Regions from separate parts of the Allobacillus sp. SKP2-8 genome, predicted to be linked through region 2. Evidence: a T-box and tRNA genes for the amino acid it is inferred to sense, from the RefSeq annotation. Region 2 holds a T-box; the other holds one or more tRNA genes.

Region 1 (11,755 bases), on a different contig from region 2:
ACTATTACTAAAATTATGCCGATTATATTTATTACACTCATCCTGTTCCCCTTTCTCAACAAAATGGCCCGTTTGTTGAAATATCAGTTAATCATAGCTCTTGCACTAAATTACCAGTTAGTTTAAGTACAATTTATCATAATTTCTATTTTTAATATTAACATAAAATTTCCATTTACCTTTAAAACAATTCGTTCACTTAGGTTGCCAGCTATCTTTTGAACACTAAAACTGCCTTTTGTTCATTCTAAGTTTACACACCAAATAACACTCCAATTAGAACCCTAATTAGCATACTAAAGATTCAATTGACAACAGCTATTGTCAGTTAGCTATTTAGTATGCTATTTTCAATGCGATTTCATATGATAATTTAACATAAGCATTGATATAACAGCATTTTAAAGAGACCGAATCGCTATGCGATTTGGTCTCCCATATGGTATGTTATTTAAACTTTTCTCCACCGAAACGGAACTACTTATAAATGAACACCGGTACTTTTCTTATGCATTATTCTCCTTCATTCAATAACTTTTCTCTTAAGTCATCGAGCATAATGTTGGCTGCAATGACGCCACCAGCCGTATTCCAGATTGTATCACTGACTTCGTAGGCTTTTCCTTCTTGAACTGCTTCAAGGTTTTGCCATAATGGATCTTCTGTCCACTCACTTTGGACTTGCTGACCATCTTCAGCTTTTTGGTAGGTGAAGTAAAAGATGACGTCACCATCCATTTCATTGATTCGTTCTTTTGTAACACCTTTTGCTGCAAATTCATCTTTCTTTTGGGATTCTGGACGATCTAATCCAATCTCCTCCAAGATAATTCCTGAGAATGAATCTTTATAATAAATACGCACATCTTGTGGCATGAAGCGTACCATTGATACTTTTGTATCTAGTTTACCTGCGTCTTCCAAATCTGCAGAAAGTTCTTCAACCTTGCTTTGGTAATCATCAAGTACTTGTTGGCCTTCGTCTTGCATCCCGACAGCTTCGGCAATCAATTCAAAGTTTACTTTCCAATCGCCTCGCAATGTTTCTTCCATGACCGTTGGTGCAATAGCGTTAAGGGCTTCATAATGTTCTTCTTGACGCATTTTGTTTGCTAAGATCAAGTCAGGCTCAAGAGCAGCAATTGCTTCTAAATTAATGTCGCTTTCCGTACCGACGACTTCAACACCTTGCATATCGTCGCTAATATGTTCATACCAAGGATCGCCAACCCACGATTGGACGGCGCCAGTTGGTGTGATGCCTAAAGAGAGTAAAGCTTCTGTTCCGTGATTTGTCAATACGACGATTTTCTCCGGATTTTCTTCGATGGTTGCTGTGCCCATCGCATGCTCTACTTCATAAGTATTGCTTGATTCGCTTTCAGTCTGGTTGTCACCGTTCTCATTGCTACCACTTTCTTCTGACGAATCATCTCCGCCACAAGCAGCTAAGAATAATACGAGTAAACCAGTAATTAAATAAAATATGCTTTTTTTCATTTTCTGTTCCTCCATTCACCTTGGTGAGAATGATTATCATTTACAATAACAATCGTAATCATTTATAATAAGAGTGTCAACAAAATTATTAAATTTTATTTATCTTTTTTTGTAAAAGCTAATTGATAAGCGTTTTCTGTTTTGACACGCTAGGCACGTTCATCTAGACTGGTGAAAGCTAGTGCTTTTTGCCCGTACTTACGGAGTTTCAGTGTGGAAAGGTAACTTCATTATGATAGAAAAAAATAAAGGGAAATGGATTGGACTAGGAATTGGTTCAATTATTGTACTATTTTTTATGTGGGGAAGTGTCATCTGGGGTTTGACAAAAGTTGATACGCAAATGGTCATCGATTCTTTTCTTCGTTTTGATGGATCGAATGAGCATATTATCATTCAAGATACCCGAATCCCGCGTTCGCTCATTGCTGCAGCAGTCGGAGCAAGCTTAGCGATGGCTGGAGCCATTATGCAGGGGATCACGAATAACCCATTAGCTTCACCAAGTATCTTTGGTGTGAATGCTGGGGCCAGCTTCTTCGTTGTCCTTGGAATTACCGCTTTCGGAATGACATCACTCATGTCATTTACATGGTTGGCCTTTTTAGGAGCAACATTAGCGGTCATCATTGTTTATTCATTGGGCACATTAGGAAAAGATGGCTTGACACCGATTAAAATGACATTGGCTGGTGCAGCCATTGCGGCATTATTTTCATCTTTGACACAAGGGATGCTTACATTAAATGAGCAATCATTAGATCAGGCGTTATTTTGGCTTGCAGGTTCTGTGCAAGGAAGGGATTTGAACATATTAACTGCAGTTTTTCCATATATACTAACTGGCTTGGTTGCATCCTTACTGATTGGTAAGCAAATTAATGTCCTTGCGATGGGTGAAGATTTGGCTAAGGGTTTAGGACAAAAAACATGGTTAATCAAAGTGTTGGCCGCATTGACAATTGTTCTGTTAGCAGGGGGAGCTGTTGCAGTTGCAGGACCAATCGGTTTTATTGGAATCGTCATTCCACATGTCGCAAGATGGATGGTTGGCATTGATTATCGATGGGTTATTCCCTATAGTGGTATGTTAGGTGCAGTACTATTATTGATCGCCGATATTGGAGCACGGTATATCATTATGCCAGCAGAAGTTCCGGTAGGTGTCATGACTGCAGTCATCGGGGTTCCCTTCTTTATTTACATTGCGAGAAGGGGGATTAACGAATGAAAAGATATGTGCCTTTTCGGGTTGGAAACATTTCCTTCTTAATGAATTATCGATCTATTGCTTATGTGATCGGTTTAGTTTTATTAACAATCATATTAATTATCTTAAGCTTAGGCATTGGACAATTAAAAGTGTCACCACTAGAAGTAGTCAGAGCAGTTTTCGACTCCAGTTCAGACATGAATAACTTAGTCGTACAATCTTTTCGAATGCCTCGTGTATTAATGGCCCTGTTTGCAGGTGCTGGATTAGCCGTATCAGGCGCGATTCTGCAAGGCATGATTCGTAACCCATTGGCATCTCCGGATATTATCGGAATCACAGGCGGGGCTGCATTCGCGACCGTCGGATTTTTAGCCTTTTTCAGTGATCGGAGCAATACATTAACGGTCAGTATTCAGTGGTTACCACTTGCTTCATTTATAGGAGCGATTGTCACAGGCTTTCTTGTTTATTTTCTTGCTTGGAAAAAAGGTGGAATCAAACCCATACGGTTAGTACTCATAGGTATAGGAGTTTCAGCTGCTGTACAAGCATTTACAACCATGATTATGATTTTAGGACCTATATTTACGGCTTCACGAGCAAATATATGGATTACTGGAAGTGTAAATGGTGCAAATTGGAGTGAAGTTTGGACAATTATTCCGTGGTTCTTTCTTTTGATGGCCATTTTGTTTGTTTATGTAAGAAGATTAAATGTTCAGGAGCTAGGTGAGGATCTTGCAGCGAATGCAGGTAGCCTCATTCAACGTGACCGATTCATGTTGATTACCCTTAGTACTTCCTTAGCTGGAATCGCAGTCGCATTTGCGGGAGGAATCGGATTTGTTGGCTTGATGGCTCCGCATATGGCTAGACGATTAGTTGGTTCATCTTTTGGATCGCTTATACCAGTCTCAGCTTTGGTCGGTGGATGTATTGTCATTGCGGCTGACTTAATTGCACGCACGGCATTCGCACCGCTTGAGGTCCCAGTAGGTGTGCTCACTTCAGCGATCGGTGCACCGTATTTCATTTATTTGCTATACAAAAGTAGAAATCAATAAAGGTTCAGAATGATCGACCTGAAAGGAGTGTTTGGAATGGATGCCATTCGTACGAATGCATTGACGCTAGGTTATGGAGAAGAAGACATCATTGAAGAGCTTGATTTAGTGATTCCAAAAGGAAAAATCACTGTATTCATCGGAGGGAATGGTTCTGGGAAATCGACATTGCTTCGTTCACTGGCACGCTTGCTAAAACCGAAAGATGGATCTATCGTATTAGATGGAGCTGATATTGCGCGGACGCCAACGAAAAAAATTGCCCAGAAGCTTTCGATATTACCTCAATCACCTGTAGCTCCGGAAGGTTTGACTGTTCTTGAACTTGTTAAACAGGGAAGGTATCCGTATCAGAGTTGGTTAAATCAATGGTCTGAGAAAGATGAAAAAGCGGTTCAGCGGGCAATGGAAGTAACCGGAGTAAAAGATTTATCCGAAAGAAAAGTAGATTCACTTTCCGGTGGACAACGTCAACGGGCTTGGATTGCGATGAATTTAGCGCAAGATACAGATATTATTTTACTCGATGAACCAACGACTTACTTAGATTTGACGCATCAAATTGATATTTTGGATTTGTTGAGTGATTTGAATGAGGAAGAAAATCGGACAATCGTGATGGTGTTGCATGATATCAATCTTGCTTGTCGTTACGCTGATCATATCGTAGCAATCAGCAATAAAAATATTTATCAACAAGGTGACCCAGACACTATCGTAACACCAGAATTAGTGGCGAATGTTTTTGGTCTTCGTTGCCAAATTATGAATGACCCGCATAGTGGAACACCAATGTGTATTCCATTCAGTAGGGGAAGACTTAAAAAGGATGCTGACCATGAAAGAAAAATGGATGCCTGAAAATCGAGAGCAATTCCAAAATCAATTTCGAATTCTTTTTGATTTGGATGAAACAGATACATCCGTTTCATTCCAACAATTACGTGACGCAGAATTTTTATCAACCTACTTGCCGAATTTGAAGGAACAGTTTCAAACAAATCAGCTATTGGCACTGGGCTCTCAATTTATTAAACGACTTGGATTTATCTTAACTGTTCCAGCATTTTTCTTATTAGCCACTTCCAAAAAGAAATTAAACATACAAATGGATGATTTATATTTAGTATCGAGAATAAAAGAAGGATTATGGTTGCCCCATTTATATCAGAAAAATTGGAATGCAACTTCTGTTGAGGATCAATCCGACCGTGAACTTTATCTCCAACAAGTCATTCAAGAAATCGCAAAAATCATTACAGCTGTCCATCGTGTAGCAAAAGTGCCAAGGCCTTTATTATGGGAAAATGTCGCGGTCTATATTTACTGGTTATATGAGACACGGTTAAAGGATCAAGACCTTACATTACTCCAACAAAAAGAAGCATGGAATGATTTTGCTTACTTGTTACAGCTTGATCCGCAGTGTTTTGACGAACAGTTTAATCCATTACACCGTTTTTATACAAATAAAATCGATGTAAAAGGAAATGATCAACCGATCCGTATCAGACGAACGTGTTGTTTCAACTATGAAACAAAGGCTGGAAAAAAGTATTGCCAAGGTTGTCCAAAGACAGACGTCAATAAGGCTGCATGTATGGTAACGAAAAGACAGGTTTTGCCTATAGAAGCAATCAAACAATGAGATAGAGCCATTCACGCCACAGTAAATAAGCTGTGGTTTTTTTTGTGTCATTTTAATCATTGACATACTATGTTTGAGAATGATTATCATTTAAGCTATAATGAGGTATAGATTGAGTTGTTAAAAATGTCTGAGGTTTGTTAAATCATGAAAAGGTTAATTCGTAAAGGATGATCAATATGGAAATGACGCTTACAAGAATAGAAAAAGAACAGCTACAACAAACATTTCGAATTTTATTTCAAAACAACTTAACTGACCAACCTGTTGTAGTTCAATCATTATTAGATGAAGGCTATCTATATGATTATCTAAAGCAGACGGGTGAAATCTTGCAAACAGACCAGTTATTGGTTGTAGGATCACAACTAATAAAACGTTTAACAAACATACTATTCGTTCCTGCTCTATATACCGTAGCTGTTTTCAATAAAAAAATAGACTTTAGTGCCGACAATCGATATATCATTTCAGCGATGAAAAAACAAAAATGGATGCCTTACTTATATAGCGAGACAGATAAAGTAACAGAAGTAATTAATCGTGCAGACCGCAATGCATATTTGGAAAAAAGTATCCGTGAGATTTCCTATTATGTTCAGGCAATCAACAAAGTCGCAAAAGTGCCAACTCCTTTGTTATGGGAGAATGTGGCTGTTTATATTTATAAATTATATGAATCGAAGTTACAAAGTGAAGTATTGAACTTGTATGAACAAAAGGAAGCATGGAATGACTTTGCTTATCTCCTCCAATTGAAGGGGGAATTCTTCCAAACGAGCTTCAACCCATTACAACGCTTTTATACTAATAAAATTGAAGTAGAAGGTAAAGATGAACCGGTCCGTGTACGCCGGACATGCTGCTTTAATTATGAAACAAATAGCGGTAAGTATTGTAAAGGTTGTCCGAAATCGGATGTTAATAAAGAAGCATGCATGCGAACGAAACGTCACGTCATGGCTGTAGAGATGGTCCAGTAACCAACTTCGTTTAATCCTCCTATCTGACGGGAAAAGAATTTATAGATAGGAGGTATTTTTTATGGCTTTAAAATGTGTATTCTTAAACACATCACTTAAGAAAAGTGGTGAAAAATCTAATACAGAAGCCTTATTTGATGAGGAGAAAAAAGTTTATGAAAAAGAAGGCGTTGAAGTAGAAGTATTGCGGATGGCCGATTACAATATTCCTGTTGGAATTTCAGATGATTTAGGTGAGGGTGATGAATGGCCTGGAATCCTCCAAAAAATCCTTAATGCAGATATTTTTATCCTTGGATCACCAGTATGGTTAGGTGAGAAAAGTAGCTTGGCCAAAAAGGCTTTAGAGCGACTGAACGGAAGCAGTGGGCAAACGAATGACAAAGGACAAGAAATATTTTATAACCGTGTAGCAGGGGCAGTCGTTACAGGTAATGAGGACGGCGCTAAGCATGCCTCACACGACATCATTTATGGATTGAGCCATCTAGGATTTACAATCCCACCAAACGCCGATGCCTATTGGGTAGGCGAAGCAGGACCAGGTCCGTCTTATATGGAAGCTGGCACAGATAGCGACTTCACCCAAAACGCCATTACAACGCTAGCTTATAACACTACTCATTTCGCACGAATGTTGAATGCGAAACCAATCCCTGCAGAGGGAAATGTTACAAAATAAACGTAAGTATAAAAGCCCTGGACGAAGGAGTGATTCTTCGTTCAGGGCTTTTTCTTGGCGTCGGCATTGCAAAACACTCGAGCCGCTCGACAAAGCGATGCAGCCGCTCGACAAAGCGATGCAACCGCTCGACAAAGCGATGCAACCGCTCGACAAAGCGATGCAGCCGCTCGACCAGGCATTGCAACCGCTCGACAAAGCGATGCAGCCGCTCGATAAAGCGATGCAGCCGCTCGACAAAGCGATGCAACCGCTCGACAAAGCATTGTAACCGCTCGACAAAGCGATGCAGCCGCTCGACAAAGTGATGCAACCGCTCGACCACCAGTTAATCAAAAGTGATTAAAGATGGACTATTCAAGTAAAAATTGCTTCATTTCCTTAACAATCTCTTTCGGTCGTTCATCTGTGATCAGATGTCCAGTCTGATCATATACCTTCAAGGTTGCATTCGGTAAATCTGTTGCCAGTCGTTTTCCTGTTCGAAGGGGGGTGATTTTATCATTCTTCCCCCAAAGCAACAATGTAGGTTGATGAATTAAACGAAGTTGTTCGGGAGATAGATCGCCCTCCCGCTGCCTGATGAGACGTACTAATGAGCGATAAAAATCTTTCTTTAAAAAAGGTTTTTCGTATACATCAATCATTTCTTGATTAATCAGCGAGTGATCATATAAAACATTTTGTAATGTTTTTTCAGCACCTATTCGTTTAAAATAACGCATTAAAAATGATGGGAAAAAAGGAAGATAAGAAGCTGTCACATATTTTTGTGCAGGTCTCATTAAGTAACCAGAACTATTTAATAATACGAGCTTATTTACACGATCAGGAAAGTTTTTCGCAGTGTACAAAGCAACTTGGCCACCCATGGAATGTCCTGCAATAAAAACTTTATCCAATTGAAAGTAATCCATTAAATCATTGACGAACTGTGAATAGCTCTCAAATGAATAATTAAAAGAAGTAGATTTCTCACTGCTCCCGAACCCTGGTAAATCGAATGCCACTATTGAAAAATCTTCAGCCAATAATGGAATTATTCGATTAAACGTGTATGTAGAGGCAAGAAAGCCGTGTATTAAGAATAACGGTGGCCGATCGTTTATTGCATGCTCACAATAGATCTTTGTATGATTGATTTCAATTGTTTCTTTTGTCAGTTGAACATCTGCCATTTTTACACCCCAATCCCATACAAACGAGGTTCCCCAAACGGATTAAAAATATGCATTTAAAAACCGCTCAAGCATGATGAATCACTTGAACGGCATCTTATTAATCAACTACAACTTCGACTTCAAAATCTGCATTTACAAAAAGTCCGATGATTTCCATTTCATAACCCAAATCTTTAAACATTTGTACGTTTGATTTAATTTTTTCTTTTTTTCTAGAGTCTTCAAGTGAATAACCTGCACAATCATGGTGGCCAACGATAGCGAGAACTTTAGAACCATGATTATGATAGGAAATGTCCACTTTATCCCTAATTCTTTTTCTATCTTCGTCGGTTCCATAAAGGAGTGTTTTGTTCGGACCTGCTTCTGTAATCATATCGACATAGGTAGCATTGTATTTTTCTTTCATCCATTTAATGACCGGCTCTTGTACACGGCCATCCATACAATTAATTGCTGTTACGAATTGGTTTGACATCATAACCCCTCCCAAAGACTCTCTTTACCTATAGTTTATTCGAAGGGAGTGCGAATTGAAAGTAATATCTAAAAAATGAATCAATTTACTCCTTAGCATTCATTTCCTTGATTAAGGATATAGCCCTTCTTAAGTAAATAATAACTAAGGTCGATATACCAATTAAAAATAAAAGCGCTAAAACAATCCAAAATTCAGTTAAGTATTGAGGTGCTGCTACGGCAATTGCTGCCAATAGTAGTCCGCCAATTAACAGAAAAGTAAGTATTCTGGCGATCATAATAAAACCTCCAAAAAAAGATTGACAAGTTCAGTATAAAACATTATATTAGTAATTGTCGACAAAAACTTTATCTCAAATGACTCCGTAGCTCAGTGGGAGAGCGCCACCTTGACAGGGTGGAAGTCGTTGGTTCAAGTCCAATCGGAGTCATACCTGAAATCCCTTGACACATTTGGTGTTGGGGGATTTTTATTTATGTCTGAAATATGGAAAGCATAGATTGGTATCCAGCCACCAATTACCCATCAACAAGTGCATCATAAACAAGCACTTCATCATTATACTCCACCAAAATGATGAATGGGGCATCACCTTTCTCGTATTGATCAGCGGTTGTATACAATTTAGTACCCCTTGGAATTTTGCTAGCGTATAGATTCCTAAACCACTATTTATTACTTGAGCGTTTTTAATTTCTCCAATTCACAAATTAGTATATTCTCACCTTTCGAATCTCTCAATCCGTATCTATACTTCAAATTTGCAAAATCCAACCGATATGATCCATAGAGTGAACAAGGTGTCGTTGTATTGTTAAATAATTGTCCAAATGACTGTTAAATAAACGTAGAATACTCCGATATAATTATAGGACTAAGGTAACAACTCCGATCGAAATAATTGTATCATTGAAGATCGGAATTTATATATACGTAGCTTTTGATCAATCTAGCAATCGGGGGAGAGTACATGAAAAAGAAATATCGTTTTGGACTTCGTAAAAAATTAATATTTTTCACAACAATTTTAGCAATCATTACATATTCGATGAGTGCTTTGTTTTTGTATGTAGTCTATGATTACATTACGCAGTATTGGTCTGTTTCCATGGAAGTATTTACGACCTTAACCTTATTGTTAGGGGTTATTTGGTCAGGAATTTTAGCTTTTTTTGCTGCTCGGTTCATTACAAAGCCTTTGGAAAAATTAGAGCACGCAGCCTCAGAAGCCGCCGATGGACAGTTGAACCAAGAAATTGATATTCATTCTTCGGATGATGAAATTCGTGCCTTAGGACAGGCGTTTGATCAGATGCTGACAAATCTAAGAGATACCGTTACGAATATTGATACGCATTTTGAACACACGAATGATACAGTTATTAAAATGAAATCTATTTCACAAGAACTTGCGAGTTATTCAAATACAATTCGTTCAGCGACCGATGAAATTGCCAGTGGGTCCGAAAGTTCTTCAGAAGCAATCCAACAAACAGTTGAGTCGGTTGAGCGGGTTACTGAGCTAGCTGAAAATGTTCAAGAGAAAGCCTCTACTTCAAGGGATAAATCGCGTTCGATGTTAGGTACATTGCAAAATGGGAAAATGGTTGTCAATCAATTAGTTAATGGCATCCAGCAGTTAACAGAGAACCAGGAAATTTCTTTGACGGATGTTAATCGCTTAAAAGAAAATACGAAGCAAGTAGAAACGATTATTACGATGGTTGGTGATATTGCCGAGCAAACAAACTTGCTTGCATTGAATGCGTCCATTGAAGCGGCTCGTGCAGGAGAACATGGTAAAGGTTTTGCAGTTGTTGCTGAGGAAATTCGGAAGCTGGCGGATCAAAGTGCTGAAGCCGTTAAAAACATCTCTGAATTGATTGCAGCGATTCAAAAGGATGTCGGTAATGTTGTTGGGCGAATCAATGAAAATGTAGAGACAGCAAGGGTTGAGTCAGAAAACGGTGTTAAAACAAATGCAGCGATTGAAGAAGTTGCCGATTCTGTAGAAGAAGTCGCAACAGAGATTGATTCGATTTCCGAATTAGTAAATGAACAGTTAGAAGCCATTCAATCAACGGCTTCACAGTCACAAGAGGTTGCCGCAGTCGCAGAAGAAACATCAGCTGGTACCGAGGAAGTCAATGCCTCGATTCAAGAACAAGCGAGTACAATTGAAGATGTTAATCACTTTGCAAATGAATTAGAAAGCCAAGCTCAAAGTTTAAATAAGCAGATTCAACGGTTTAATCTAAATTAAATAAGAGCAATATTATAACCTCTTTTCCTTTAAGGATGGAGGTTTTTTTGTATTCCTTTTAAGAAATTTAGGATCAATGTATTAGGCAATTAGATTTAGAAATTTAAATGATATGGAATTTGATGTCACAGAAAAAACGCGTCTAAACTCAATCCAGAACAAAATAAGTCTAAGTTGACAGTTTTATAAGGGACAATATCCTTTATCAAAACAAACTGAGGACACAATTCAATTTAACTGTTTATACATTTTTATACTCTAGATAACAAAATGTAGTTAATACGTCTCATTTTCTTAAAAAATGTAAGCGTTTTTTAAAAAAAATTAAATTTATTCAGAATAATAGGTTGACTTTCGAACATATGTAAAATAGAATACATAAAAAAGCAAGAAAATTCTGATGAATGGGGGTGAACGAATGATCGGGATGATCGTCCGTCGTATATTACAATTAACTTTCCTTTTGCTAGGTATCTCTTTTTTGGTGTTCATGAGCATGCATTTAGCTCCAGGTGATCCAGCTACCGTTATAGGGGGACCGAATGCTACTTCCTCAGATTTGGAGGCTATACGAGATAAAATGGGCCTTGATCGTCCAGTTCTCGTACAATATTTTGATTACCTAGGTGGAATCTTGCAAGGGGATTTCGGTTATTCGTACCAAACGAATCAGGCAGTGACAGAGGCTATTATTACTCGATTTCCTACAACGGTTAAATTAGCGGTAGCCAGTATGG
Region 2 (11,755 bases):
TCCTCGTGATTCATCCCTTTGACCAAAATAGTGAATTCTTCTCCTCCATATCTGGAAACAATTCCTCTGTCACTGATGAAATCTTCCAATCTCCTGGCAAGCTCGACTAACACTTCATTTCCCGCTTCATGGCCATATGTATCATTCACAGATTTAAAAGAATCTAAATCGATAATGATAATGGAAAGATTTTCATCAATCTCTTTCGCTTGTAAATCAAGCGCATACTGTTCAATATGATCCGTCAAATAACGATAATTGTATAAATTCGTCAATTGGTCATGCAAACTTTTTCGTCTTTCCTGTTCATAGTGTCTAGCATTCTCCATTGCGATGGATAAGAAATTTGCTAGAATTCTCATAAGCATTAAGTGATAGTCCTGATAAGCACGCCTGCTTCGGTCACCAATGACCAAGACACCAACGACTTTTTCACTCCGAATAATAGGGATGCCTAAAACACTTTGCACATCGCTTGGCAAACTGTTTTCAGTATACTGATCTAATGGAGCACGAGTATTGAACAATACTGCTTTTCTTTGAGCATAAATTTTCCCAAGCAATCCACTGTTTGTCGACAATACCTCTTCCGGATGTTTAACCGTTTGCCGATCCTTTACAAAGCGAATTAAAGTCAATGTTTGACTAGCATTTGAAACATCGTAGATATAAATGAAACTTGCTGGAATTAATTTACAAACCTCTTCAACAAACGTATCTAACACATTTTTAACATTTAATCTTCTTGATAATTCTTGACCGATATCACTTGTTTTACGTAAATAGTGATTCACTCGACGCCCATTATAATAAAGGCTAATAGCGATTGATAGAAGGATAAATGGGATTCCTACGAAATAGATTGCTGCAATTTTCAGATCGATATAGAGTAAATAAAGTACTAAACCTAATGGAAAGACAATTAATGTGAGAAAAACATCGGCGAATAAAGACTTTCCTATTTTCATGTGACGTTCGTCGTAAAAAAATACATTTAAAATAACTAATACAATTTGGTTTAAAATCAACCCAGTTGCAATATAACCGACTAATGCAATACTTTCAGTGGACGTATTTAATTGAAGTACTCCATGTTCGCCACCGAGCCAATAATAGACAGCTGCTGAGCCAATGGATGTGATTAACATCATCAACGAATTGCTGGCAATCCGAAATATTTCATCTTTGCTGATCCGCAGTTTATAGATTAATGTTAATAAAGCCAGCTGTGTTAAAATAATCTCAGCGAATAACCCAAAATAAAGAAATGCAGCAAAACTGATACCATTAGCCACAAAAATTGAAATCTGTCCGATTTGTATAGGAAAATAGGAAACCGCACACATAATTAACGCGAACGAAACTAGGTCGGCCCATTCTCCGGTATAAGATGGCTCAAATGTGGTATAGACATAAAATATGGAAGTTGGAAAAACAACCAACCATATAAGCCATATTAAAAGCTGTTTTTTCTTTGTCATGGAGCCTTCCCTTCTCCCTATTTATGTTGTAAGACATAAGCTCTCACTTGAGATACAAAGTAAAGCGATCCTGTAACGATAAGAATGTTTTCGGTTGAATCCTTTTCAATAAACTGATCAATAACAGTTTCCCAGTCTTCCTGGACATATGTGTGAGTTTTCTGGAAATTTTTATATAGTTCATTGTACTCATAGCTTGTTGAAAAGTCAAACGGCGTTAAGTAAATTTTTTGAAAGTTTTGTTCAAGGATATCTAGCATTTGATCGATTGGTTTATTTTTTACGACAGACAGTAAAACGGTGACCCGATTCGATTCCCATTGGCTCTTAATCGCGGTAACTAATTGAGTCATTGCTTCTACATTATGTGCGCCATCTAATATGATTTTTGGCTGATCACGGATGACCTCTAGACGTCCTGGCCATTGGGATTGAAGAAGCCCTTTTCTTATTTCCTCATCGAGTAGCTTAAACTTTTCTTTTTTACTTATTAAAATCAGTCCATATAAAGCAAGTGTGGCATTTTCGATTTGATGCTTCCCTTTCATGCTAAGTTCGAGATTATGCAAACACATATCTTTAGACAAAAAGTCAAAAGACTCTCCCCAATCAATGTAATTATTTACTTGGTAATTATAATCAATATTTAATTGATAGAGTGAGGCATTGTGCAGCTTAGCTTTTGACTCGATTACACCAAGTGCTTTTTTTTGATGTACATTTGTAATAACCGGTATTCCTGTCTTGATGATGCCTGCTTTTTCATAAGAAATCTCTTCGATTGTATTGCCGAGAATGTTCGTGTGATCCTTACCTATGGAAGTAATCATTGAAAGAATCGGTGTAATAACATTCGTAGAGTCCAATCGACCACCAAGTCCTACTTCCATGATTCCAAAGTCCACACGTTCTTCTTGAAAATGCATCAATGAAATAACCGTAATGACTTCAAATTCCGTCGGTGCCCCCAACTCTGTTTGACTGATTTTTTCACAAATTGGCTTAACCTGTTCCACATAGCTTGCTAATCTTTGTGGATCAATTGGATGGCCGTTAATCGAAATGCGTTCCTCGAACCGCTCAATATAAGGAGAAGTAAATGTTCCTGTTTTAAACCCATGACACTGAAGTAGATTTCGTAAATAAGTCACGGTAGAACCTTTCCCGTTCGTTCCTCCTATGTGAATAAGCTTCAATCCCTTTTCAGGATGTCCTAAGTATTCTAATAACTGTTGAACTCGATCCAAACCTGGTTTAATACCAAATTTTAATTGTTGATGAATCCATTCAATTGCTTCATTTCCATTCACATTATTCATCCTTTTATTTTTATGTATTTAAAATAACATAAACTGCCTACATTGTGTCAGACAGTTTATGTTATAACAAAAATTATTTGAGTTCTTCGAGTTCTTGAATACGTTCTTCCACAAGCTTGCGTTTTTCCAAGTAATCTTTTTCTTTGTCTCTTTCTTGTTGCACAAGCTTTTCAGGGGCTTTTTGAACGAATTTTTCATTTGATAATTTTTTCTGAACCAATTCTACTTCAGATTGCCATTTGTTAAGTTCTTTTTGTAATCGACTTAATTCTTCTTCTAAATTCACTAAACCTTCAAGAGGGAAGAATAGCTCAGCACCGCTGACGACTGCTGTTTTGGACTGTTCTGGTGCTTGAATGGTTGTACTAATCTGTAAGTCTTCAGGATTACAGAATTTCTCTAAATAATGACGATTGTCTTCCAGCTCATTCACGATTGATTCGTCACTCGCTTTAACTAGGATACGAATCTCTTTCGACATCGGTGTATTGACCTCTGCTCGAATATTTCTGACAGCACGGATGATTGCAACAAGTCGTTCCATCCGTTTGGCGCTTTCTTGGTCAGTGTATGCTTCATTCACTTGTGGCCATGCTGCTACGGTAATGGATTTTCCTTTATGTGGGATGTGCTGCCAAATTTCTTCTGTGATGAATGGCATAAATGGATGAAGTAATTTCATGATTGAATCCAATGCATGAATGAGGACAGATTTAGTCGTACGTTTTTGTTTCTCATCCTCACCATACAACGGAAGCTTCGCCATCTCTATATACCAATCACAAAAATCGTCCCAAATAAAGTTATATAGATATCTTCCCGCTTCACCAAAGTCATATTTATCGATATTTCTTGTTACCTGTTCGATTGTCTCATTCAATCGAGTCAAGATCCATTTGTCGGCAACTGATTTTTCGCCCGAAAGATCAAGATCCTCATAAGCGAAATCTTCTAAATTCATAATAACGAATCTTGAAGCATTCCAAATTTTATTGGCAAAGTTCCAAGTCGACTCAACTTTTTCCCAGTGGAAACGCAAGTCCTGTCCTGGTGAAGAACCTGTCGATAAAAAGTAGCGTAATGAATCAGCACCATACTTTTCAATGACATCCATCGGATCGACACCATTTCCTAGTGATTTACTCATTTTTCTACCTTCTGCATCACGAACTAATCCATGAATCAACACATCTTTAAACGGTCGACGGTCCGTAAAATGCTTAGATTGGAAAATCATTCGGGATACCCAGAAAAAGATGATGTCATAACCTGTCACAAGTGCACTCGTTGGGAAATACCGGTTGTAATCTTCACTGGATTCATCTGGCCAGCCCATCGTTGAGAAAGGCCATAAAGCAGAGGAGAACCATGTATCCAAGACATCGTCATCTTGTTCCCAATTCTCTAGATCTTTTGGAGCTTCTCGACCGACATATAACTCACCTGTTTCTTTATGGTACCAAGCTGGAATTCGATGTCCCCACCATAATTGACGCGAGATACACCAATCGCGGATGTTTTCCATCCAATGGAGATACGTTTGTTCAAAACGTTCTGGGACAAAATTGACTTTATCCTCAGTCTGTTGTAATTTGATTGCTTCCTCAGCAAGTGGACCCATTTTGACGAACCATTGAGTTGATAAATAAGGTTCAACGACAGCTCCGCTACGTTCGGAATGTCCTACAGAGTGCATATGTTCTTCAATATGAAAAAGAACACCTTCCTCTTGTAGATCTTTTACGAGCTGTTTTCGGCATTCGAAACGATCCATGCCTTCATACTTGCCCGCGTTTTTATTCATCTGGCCACCCTCATCCATAACCAAGACTCTTTCAAGGTTATGACGGTTTCCAATTTCAAAGTCATTCGGATCGTGTGCGGGTGTAATTTTTACCGCCCCAGAACCGAATTCCATATCGACATAATCATCACCAATAATCTCAATTTCTCGGCCAACAATTGGTAGAATTACTTTTTTACCAATTAGATGGTTATACCGGTCGTCCTCTGGATGAACAGCGACCGCTGTATCGCCAAGCATCGTCTCTGGCCGAGTTGTCGCGATTTCAATAAATCCATCTTCATCCTTTAGTGGATATCTCATGTGATAGAATGCACCTTTGACCTCTTGGTGAATCACTTCGATATCAGACAAAGCTGTTTTTGTACTTGGATCCCAATTAATAATATATTGTCCCCGATAAATCAGTCCTTGTTCATAAAGGGATACGAAAACTTCTTTGACAGCATTGGATAGACCTTCATCAAGTGTGAATCGTTCTTTTGAGTAATCCAGACCTAATCCAAGTTTTTCCCATTGGCTTCGGATAAAGCTCGCATACTCTTCTTTCCAATCCCAGGCTTGCTCAAGAAATTTTTCTCGTCCAAGATCATATCTGCTTTTGCCTTCTTCTTTTAACTTGGCTTCGACTTTTGCTTGAGTTGCTATTCCTGCGTGATCCATGCCAGGCAACCATAAAACGTCATATCCTTGCATGCGCTTATAGCGTGTCAAAATGTCTTGCAATGTCGTATCCCACGCATGACCTAAGTGCAGTCTTCCCGTAACGTTTGGCGGTGGAATGACAATTGTATACGGTTCTTTTTGATCATTTTCTTCCGCTTCAAAAAACTTTCCTTCCATCCAAAATTGGTAGCGGCCTTTCTCTACCTCTTCCGGATGGTATTTTGGCGCCATTGAGGTTTCTCTTTGTTCACCCATTTCATTTCCTCCTTTTTTATTATGAAAATAAAAAAATCTTTCCATCCTTATAAAAAGGACGAAAAGATTTAAATTTCGCGGTACCACCTTTGTTCACAGCATAATTACACTGTGCATCTCACCTGTTAACGGTTTTCCCGTCTTCTTCTACTATCATTTCAAAGAAGCTGCCAATTCAGAGCGACCTTCCAAGTTTTCAATCCGAGGAAACTTTCAGCAATTGTTTCCCTCTCTGTCGGTGTTCAACCTGTACTCTTCTCCTACGGCATTTACGTTTATTCGATTATCATTATTATAAACAACGAATGCATCAAAATCAATGAATTAATACACAGTGTTACCGCATTTTTCATATTCTATACAAAAGGAGGTCATCCGAGTGGGTAAATATCATCGCTACCGGTTCCCTCATGGGTTTCGCCGAGTCATTATCGTTGTGGAATACTCTATTCTCCCAGTCGTCTGCTATCAGGTTTTACGTACACTGTTTTTACCTACGACATTGGATATGTTTTTGTGCATTATTTTTATAGGAATCTTCATTATGTTTCGGTCCAAATGGATTTAACTCTTTTTTGCTGTTTTCGGAACATAAATAACATCGCCTTCCTCAAGCGCAGTAGAATCATCTAAATTGTTCACTCGTTCCAGTTTCGAAGAAGGTAAGTTATAAAATTCAGCTATTGATTCCAATGTTTCATTTTTTTGAACAAAACGAACTGTCAATTGTGAAGATGTAGGCTCGTCGTTTCGAAAGAATTTGGACAAATAACTTAACCCACTGGCTTCTTTTTTCTGACCTACTTCAGTTTCTTCTGTTTCTGGGTCAGCAGCGCTCACTTCATAATCATCAAAGTCAGTGTCCTCGTGATCTACTTCAGTCGATTCCGCATGTTCTTTTTTGTACAAGTCTGTGTCAGTTTTCTTAGCCTCTGTTTTTTCTTCATGTTTTTCTTCTAATTCATCTTCATTGGATTTCTTTTTATTGAAGAACTCAGCTAATGTTTGTGACTTATCTTTTTTGAAAAATTCTCTTCCTTTTTGTTCTTCTTCAGAATCCGTTGTATTGGCGACTTCTTCAAATGGCTCTTCTGCCGGTTGGGCTGTTTCTTGTTCTGCCGTTTGTTCTGCTTCCGCATTTACTTCCTGCTCATCAGATTGGTTGGAATCTTCTTGTTGATCTTGAAAGGTTGGGAACTCTTTTAATTCAAAATCAGATGGTGCTGATTGTTCAGGATAGGTATCTTCTGCTTCCCGTTCGGAGATCCCATCGATTCGAATGCTTGATTGAATATTTAGTGTATGAGGTTCCGGAAGTTCATAATCAAAAAAATCTACCTTTACTTCAACACGATGATCCGTTTGCACACGATCTGTCGGAACCGTAATATCCACTGGAATTGGATACTGAAAAGTCATAAATCCATTGTCCAACGTTCGTACTTGCTGTACAACATTCTCCTCTTCATCATCAACAATGTACAGGGGTTCTTTTTTTGGCATAGTTTGATAATCCCCCGAAACAATCAGTACTCCTCTTAACTGAATATAATTCGATTCTTGGATGACATCTACCTCGGGATCGATTGAGATACTGTAAAGGTCATCCACCTCTTCTCCTTGTCGAAAATTAATTTTTTCATAAATTTTAAATGCATATGGTTCCTTATTGTTGGTCATAAGCATCCTCCCTATATCCTTTTTTCAAATCCTGAGTGATTTGATATTCGCATCAAAGAAAACAGAACCTTTCTCTAATCTATATGATTCATATTCGATAAAATGAAAACTTCATGAAAGAAAGCGACTTCGAGAGTAATTTTCAGTTATGTTCTGGATTAGAAAAAGGGATTAATTGATCTTTTTGATGCTAAGAGGAATGTTTTATTAACATTGTCGAAGATGGAATCAAAACATGCAGACGTTTGCAGTCAAGTGAATGCAAATGCAACGGACGACTATTGATGGTTGAGTCTGACTGCTGAAGTTTTGTTCTTATCTGCTGAAGTCCGGCTGATAACTGCTGAAGTTTTGCTCTTCACTGCTGAAGTGCGGCTGATAACTGCTTAAGTTTCGCTCTTCACTGCTGAAGTCCGGCTGATAACTGCTGATGTTTCGCTCTTCACTGCTGAAGTCCGGCTGATAACTGCTGATGTTTCGCTCTTCACTGCTGAAGTCTGGCTGATGACTGCTGATGTTTCGATCCTCACTGCTGAAGTGCGGCTGATGACTGTTGATGTTGGATCTGCCAAATTGGAGCTAGCCTATTAATTGTCAGACACCAATGTCATATAATTTCATAATGGATCAACAAACACACATCTCGAGCCATAGAAAACTTTATTATGGTCGCAGTTGTCTTCTTATGTTCTGTGGGTCGAGGCAAAGTGTTACGAAGTGTCAGTAAAATAAAGAAAACCGAACGATTGATTTATCCAAATCGTTCGGTCTTTCATTACTTACTTATTGTATTTTTTAAATGCATTACGTGCAGCTTCAATGGTCTGCTCAATTTCATCCATTGTATGTTCAGTCGATAGGAACATTCCCTCGAACTGTGAAGGTGGAAGGAAAATTCCTTGCTCTGCCATTAAACGATAATACGTAGCAAACCATTTGAGATCAGACGTTTGTGCTTTTTCGAAATTGATCACTTCTTCATCAGTAAAGAAGAAGCCAAGCATAGAGCCTGCACGGTTTACTTGTAATGGAACACCATATTCTTTAGCCGCTTCCTGAAGTCCTTCAACAAGGCGGTCGGCTTTTTCATTAATCGCATCATATGACTCTTCTGTCAATTGATTTAAGGTTGCAATACCTGCTGCCATAGCAAGTGGGTTACCGGATAATGTGCCTGCTTGATAAATATCGCCTTCTGGAGCGATTCGTTGCATAATTTCTTTTTTACCGCCGTAGGCACCTACAGGAAGTCCGCCACCAATAACTTTTCCGAGACATGTTAAATCTGGTGTGACACCGAAATGACCTTGCGCACAGTTATAACCAACACGGAAACCTGTCATGACCTCATCAAAAATGAGTAATGTTCCGTGATCTTCGGTAATTTTGCGTAAGTTTTGTAAGAAATCATTAACTGGTGGTACAACACCCATATTTCCAGAGACCGGTTCAACAATGACTGCTGCTAATTCATCGCCGTATTGTTCAAAAACATAGCGCACACTTTCCATATCGTTATATGGAACAGTAATGGTATTTTGAGCAATTGACTTAGGTACTCCGGGACTATCCGGCAATCCTAACGTCGCGACGCCGGAACCAGCCTTGATTAAAAGCGAGTCACCGTGACCGTGGTAGTTCCCTTCGAATTTTAAAATTTTATCTCTTCCTGTATATCCCCGAGCTAAACGAAGTGCACTCATTGTAGCTTCTGTACCCGAGTTAACCATCCGGACTTTTTCGATAGAAGGTACACGATCGATCACAATCTTCGCCAGTTCATTTTCATACTCGACGTTTGTACCGAAACTCGTTCCTTTTTCCATCACTTCTTTTAACTTGGAGACAACCGCATCGTGAGCGTGTCCAACAATTAAAGGTCCCCAACTGAGCACATAATCAATATACTCATTACCATCCACATCAAATATGCGCGAACCCTTACCTTTTTCCGTATAAATAGGTGTCATATCGACTGATTTGAACGAACGAACCGGAGAGTTGACTCCCCCTGGTAATAAATCTTTTGCTTCTTCAAATAATTTCTGGGATTTTTCATAACGATTCATATTGAAAGACCTCCTTAGGATTCACTTAACCATTTTGCGACATCTTTTGCAAAATAAGTGATAATCAAATCAGCACCTGCCCGCTTCATGGAAGTTATCTTTTCCATAACAATGGCTTTTTCGTCGACCCAGCCATTTTGTGCCGCTGCTTTGATCAATGAATATTCACCACTCACATTATAAGCTACAACAGGCAATGTATACCGATCTCTTACCTCTCTGACAATGTCAAGGTAACTAAGTGCCGGTTTGACGATGAGAAAATCTGCCCCTTCCTCAACATCCGAATCTGCTTCACGCAATGCTTCAATGCGGTTAGCCGGGTCCATTTGATACGTTTTCCGATCGCCGAATTGTGGTGTACTATCGGCCGCATCGCGAAACGGACCGTAAAAAGCAGAAGCATATTTTACTGCATAAGACATAATCGGAATGTTTTCAAATCCTGCTTCGTCTAATCCTTTCCGAATTTCTTTAACGAAACCATCCATCATGTTTGACGGGGCAATAATGTCAGCACCTGCTTCAGCTTGAGATACAGCAGTCTGTACATGTAATGGTAGAGAGGCATCATTGTCGACATATTCATCGTGAATGACACCGCAATGTCCATGTGAAGTATATTCACACAAGCAAGTATCCGCAACGACGAGCATTTCAGGGTATTCTTTTTTGATTAAACGGGTTGCTTGCTGGATGATCCCTTCACTGTCATATGCCTGTGAACCAACTTCATCCTTCTCTTTGGGTATGCCAAACAAAAGCACAGCTTGGATTCCTAGCGCGTTAATCTCTTTCAATTCTTCTGCTAACCGATCCAGTGAAACTTGATACACTCCTGGCATGGATGATACTTCATTTCGTTGTCCGTTCTCTTCCAAAACAAACAACGGATAAATAAGATCTTCTTTATGCAATTGTGTCTCTCTTACTAAATCACGCATAGCGGGTGTTCTTCTTAGCCGTCTATGCCGGTCAAATGTATTACTCATTTTAATTCCTCCTCAAGCACTTGCTTCACACGGTCGGCCAACCCGTGAAGTGTATACTCTTCTGGTACATACGTTTTTGTAAAACCTGTCTGAAGTGCCTCTTCTTGGGTAGTTGCACCGATGCAAAAACATGGCTTTTCGTATATTTCTCCTGGCGTCTGATCTAATAATGTAAAAAAGGCATGAATAGATGATGGTGAAGTGAAAACATAGTAATCAAACGGCCGCTCTTTATATAGCTGGTTTAATTGCTCCTGTGCTGAGAAATTGATCACCGTTCGATAAACATACATATTCTCAAAAGAAAGTTGTTGCCGTTCAAACTTTTCATCAATCGTTGTTTTCGACAATTCCCCTTTTATTAATAATACATTTTTAGGTCTGTCAATTTCGAGAAATTCTTCTCCCATATGTTCAGCATCGAATGTACTCGGTATGAAGTGAACAGTTAGGCCTTTTTTTTCAATTTCAGCTGCAGTACCTGTACCGACTGCAGCTATTTTTTTATTAGACAAATCGATCATGTCATAACCTAACCAGGCGATTGTTTCATAAAAAAACCGGACACCTTTTGCGCTCGTAAAGAAAAGCCAATCAAATTCATTGAAACGCTTTAAAAACTGTACATTTTCTTCTCTCTTCCAGATCTCCGTTTCAATCACAGGTACACAGGAAACATCACACGGTGCATCTTTCAACGGTTCGGTGAATTTTTCTGCCTGTGAGGAGTGTCTGGATAGAAAAACCCGTACTTCTCTGGGTGTTGCACTCATTAGGATTCATCCATTTCCGCTTTTGCTTCCGCAACTAATTTCTCAGCACCTTGCTCGATTAAGTCTTCAGCAACTAGTCGACCTGCTTCAATTGGATCTTTCGCTCTTCTTGTTGATTGAATGACCGTTTTGCCATCAGAGGAAGCGACTAACCCACGGATCTCAATTTCATCGTCTTCAAGCGTTGCATATCCTGCAATTGGAACCTGGCAACTACCTTCCAGCATATTGAGTAGCTTACGTTCTGCCTTCACTGTTTTTTCAGTATATTCGTCATTAATTTGCTGGATCAGTTCAAGTAGTTCAGTGTCATCTTCACGACATTCTAACGCTAGGGCACCTTGACCAATAGCCGGTAAGCAGACATCTGATTCTAAAAATTCAGTGACAATGCTAGGGTCCCAGCCGACGCGTTTCAGTCCAGCCGCAGCCAACAGAATGGCATCGTAATCTTCTTCTTCCAACTTACGGAGGCGTGTTTCAATGTTCCCTCTAATCCACTTAATTTCTAAGTCAGGTCGATAGGCAAGTAATTGTGCACCTCGTCGTAAACTACTCGTTCCGATAATTGCCCCTTCTGGTAGGTCATCTAGCTTCACATGGTCTTTTGCAATATACGCATCCCGGTGGTCTTCACGCTCAGGAATACATCCAATCGTCAAACCTTCTGGCATCTCAGATGGAATATCTTTCATACTATGTACAGCCAAATCAAT

The links. A T-box is a leader RNA that pairs with one kind of tRNA and senses whether it is charged. The one in region 2 lies ahead of FPQ10_RS03915 (valine--tRNA ligase), so its partner is inferred to be a tRNA-Val.
Region 1: it encodes a tRNA-Val, which carries the amino acid that the T-box ahead of FPQ10_RS03915 (valine--tRNA ligase) is inferred to sense. The anticodon was not compared.

What each region holds. Positions count from the first base shown of each region.
Region 1 covers NZ_VMHF01000001.1:591,278-603,032, reverse strand. The annotation lists gene FPQ10_RS03090 (hypothetical protein) at 1-41, opposite strand, end outside; gene FPQ10_RS03085 (ABC transporter substrate-binding protein) at 514-1,500, opposite strand; gene FPQ10_RS03080 (FecCD family ABC transporter permease) at 1,730-2,731, shown strand; gene FPQ10_RS03075 (FecCD family ABC transporter permease) at 2,728-3,780, shown strand; gene FPQ10_RS03070 (ABC transporter ATP-binding protein) at 3,817-4,641, shown strand; gene FPQ10_RS03065 ((2Fe-2S)-binding protein) at 4,619-5,428, shown strand; gene FPQ10_RS03060 ((2Fe-2S)-binding protein) at 5,608-6,411, shown strand; gene FPQ10_RS03055 (flavodoxin family protein) at 6,473-7,093, shown strand; gene FPQ10_RS03050 (hypothetical protein) at 7,083-7,406, opposite strand; gene FPQ10_RS03045 (alpha/beta fold hydrolase) at 7,447-8,271, opposite strand; gene FPQ10_RS03040 (carbonic anhydrase) at 8,372-8,752, opposite strand; gene FPQ10_RS03035 (hypothetical protein) at 8,838-9,032, opposite strand; tRNA gene FPQ10_RS03030 (tRNA-Val) at 9,114-9,185, shown strand; gene FPQ10_RS03025 (methyl-accepting chemotaxis protein) at 9,726-11,018, shown strand; gene nikB (nickel ABC transporter permease) at 11,437-11,755, shown strand, end outside.
Region 2 covers NZ_VMHF01000002.1:124,460-136,214, forward strand. The annotation lists gene FPQ10_RS03905 (sensor domain-containing diguanylate cyclase) at 1-1,481, opposite strand, end outside; gene FPQ10_RS03910 (bifunctional folylpolyglutamate synthase/dihydrofolate synthase) at 1,499-2,791, opposite strand; gene FPQ10_RS03915 (valine--tRNA ligase) at 2,874-5,525, opposite strand; T-box leader at 5,577-5,800, opposite strand; gene FPQ10_RS03920 (hypothetical protein) at 5,905-6,093, shown strand; gene FPQ10_RS03925 (LysM peptidoglycan-binding domain-containing protein) at 6,090-7,205, opposite strand; gene hemL (glutamate-1-semialdehyde 2,1-aminomutase) at 7,985-9,274, opposite strand; gene hemB (porphobilinogen synthase) at 9,289-10,266, opposite strand; gene FPQ10_RS03940 (uroporphyrinogen-III synthase) at 10,263-11,039, opposite strand; gene hemC (hydroxymethylbilane synthase) at 11,039-11,755, opposite strand, start outside.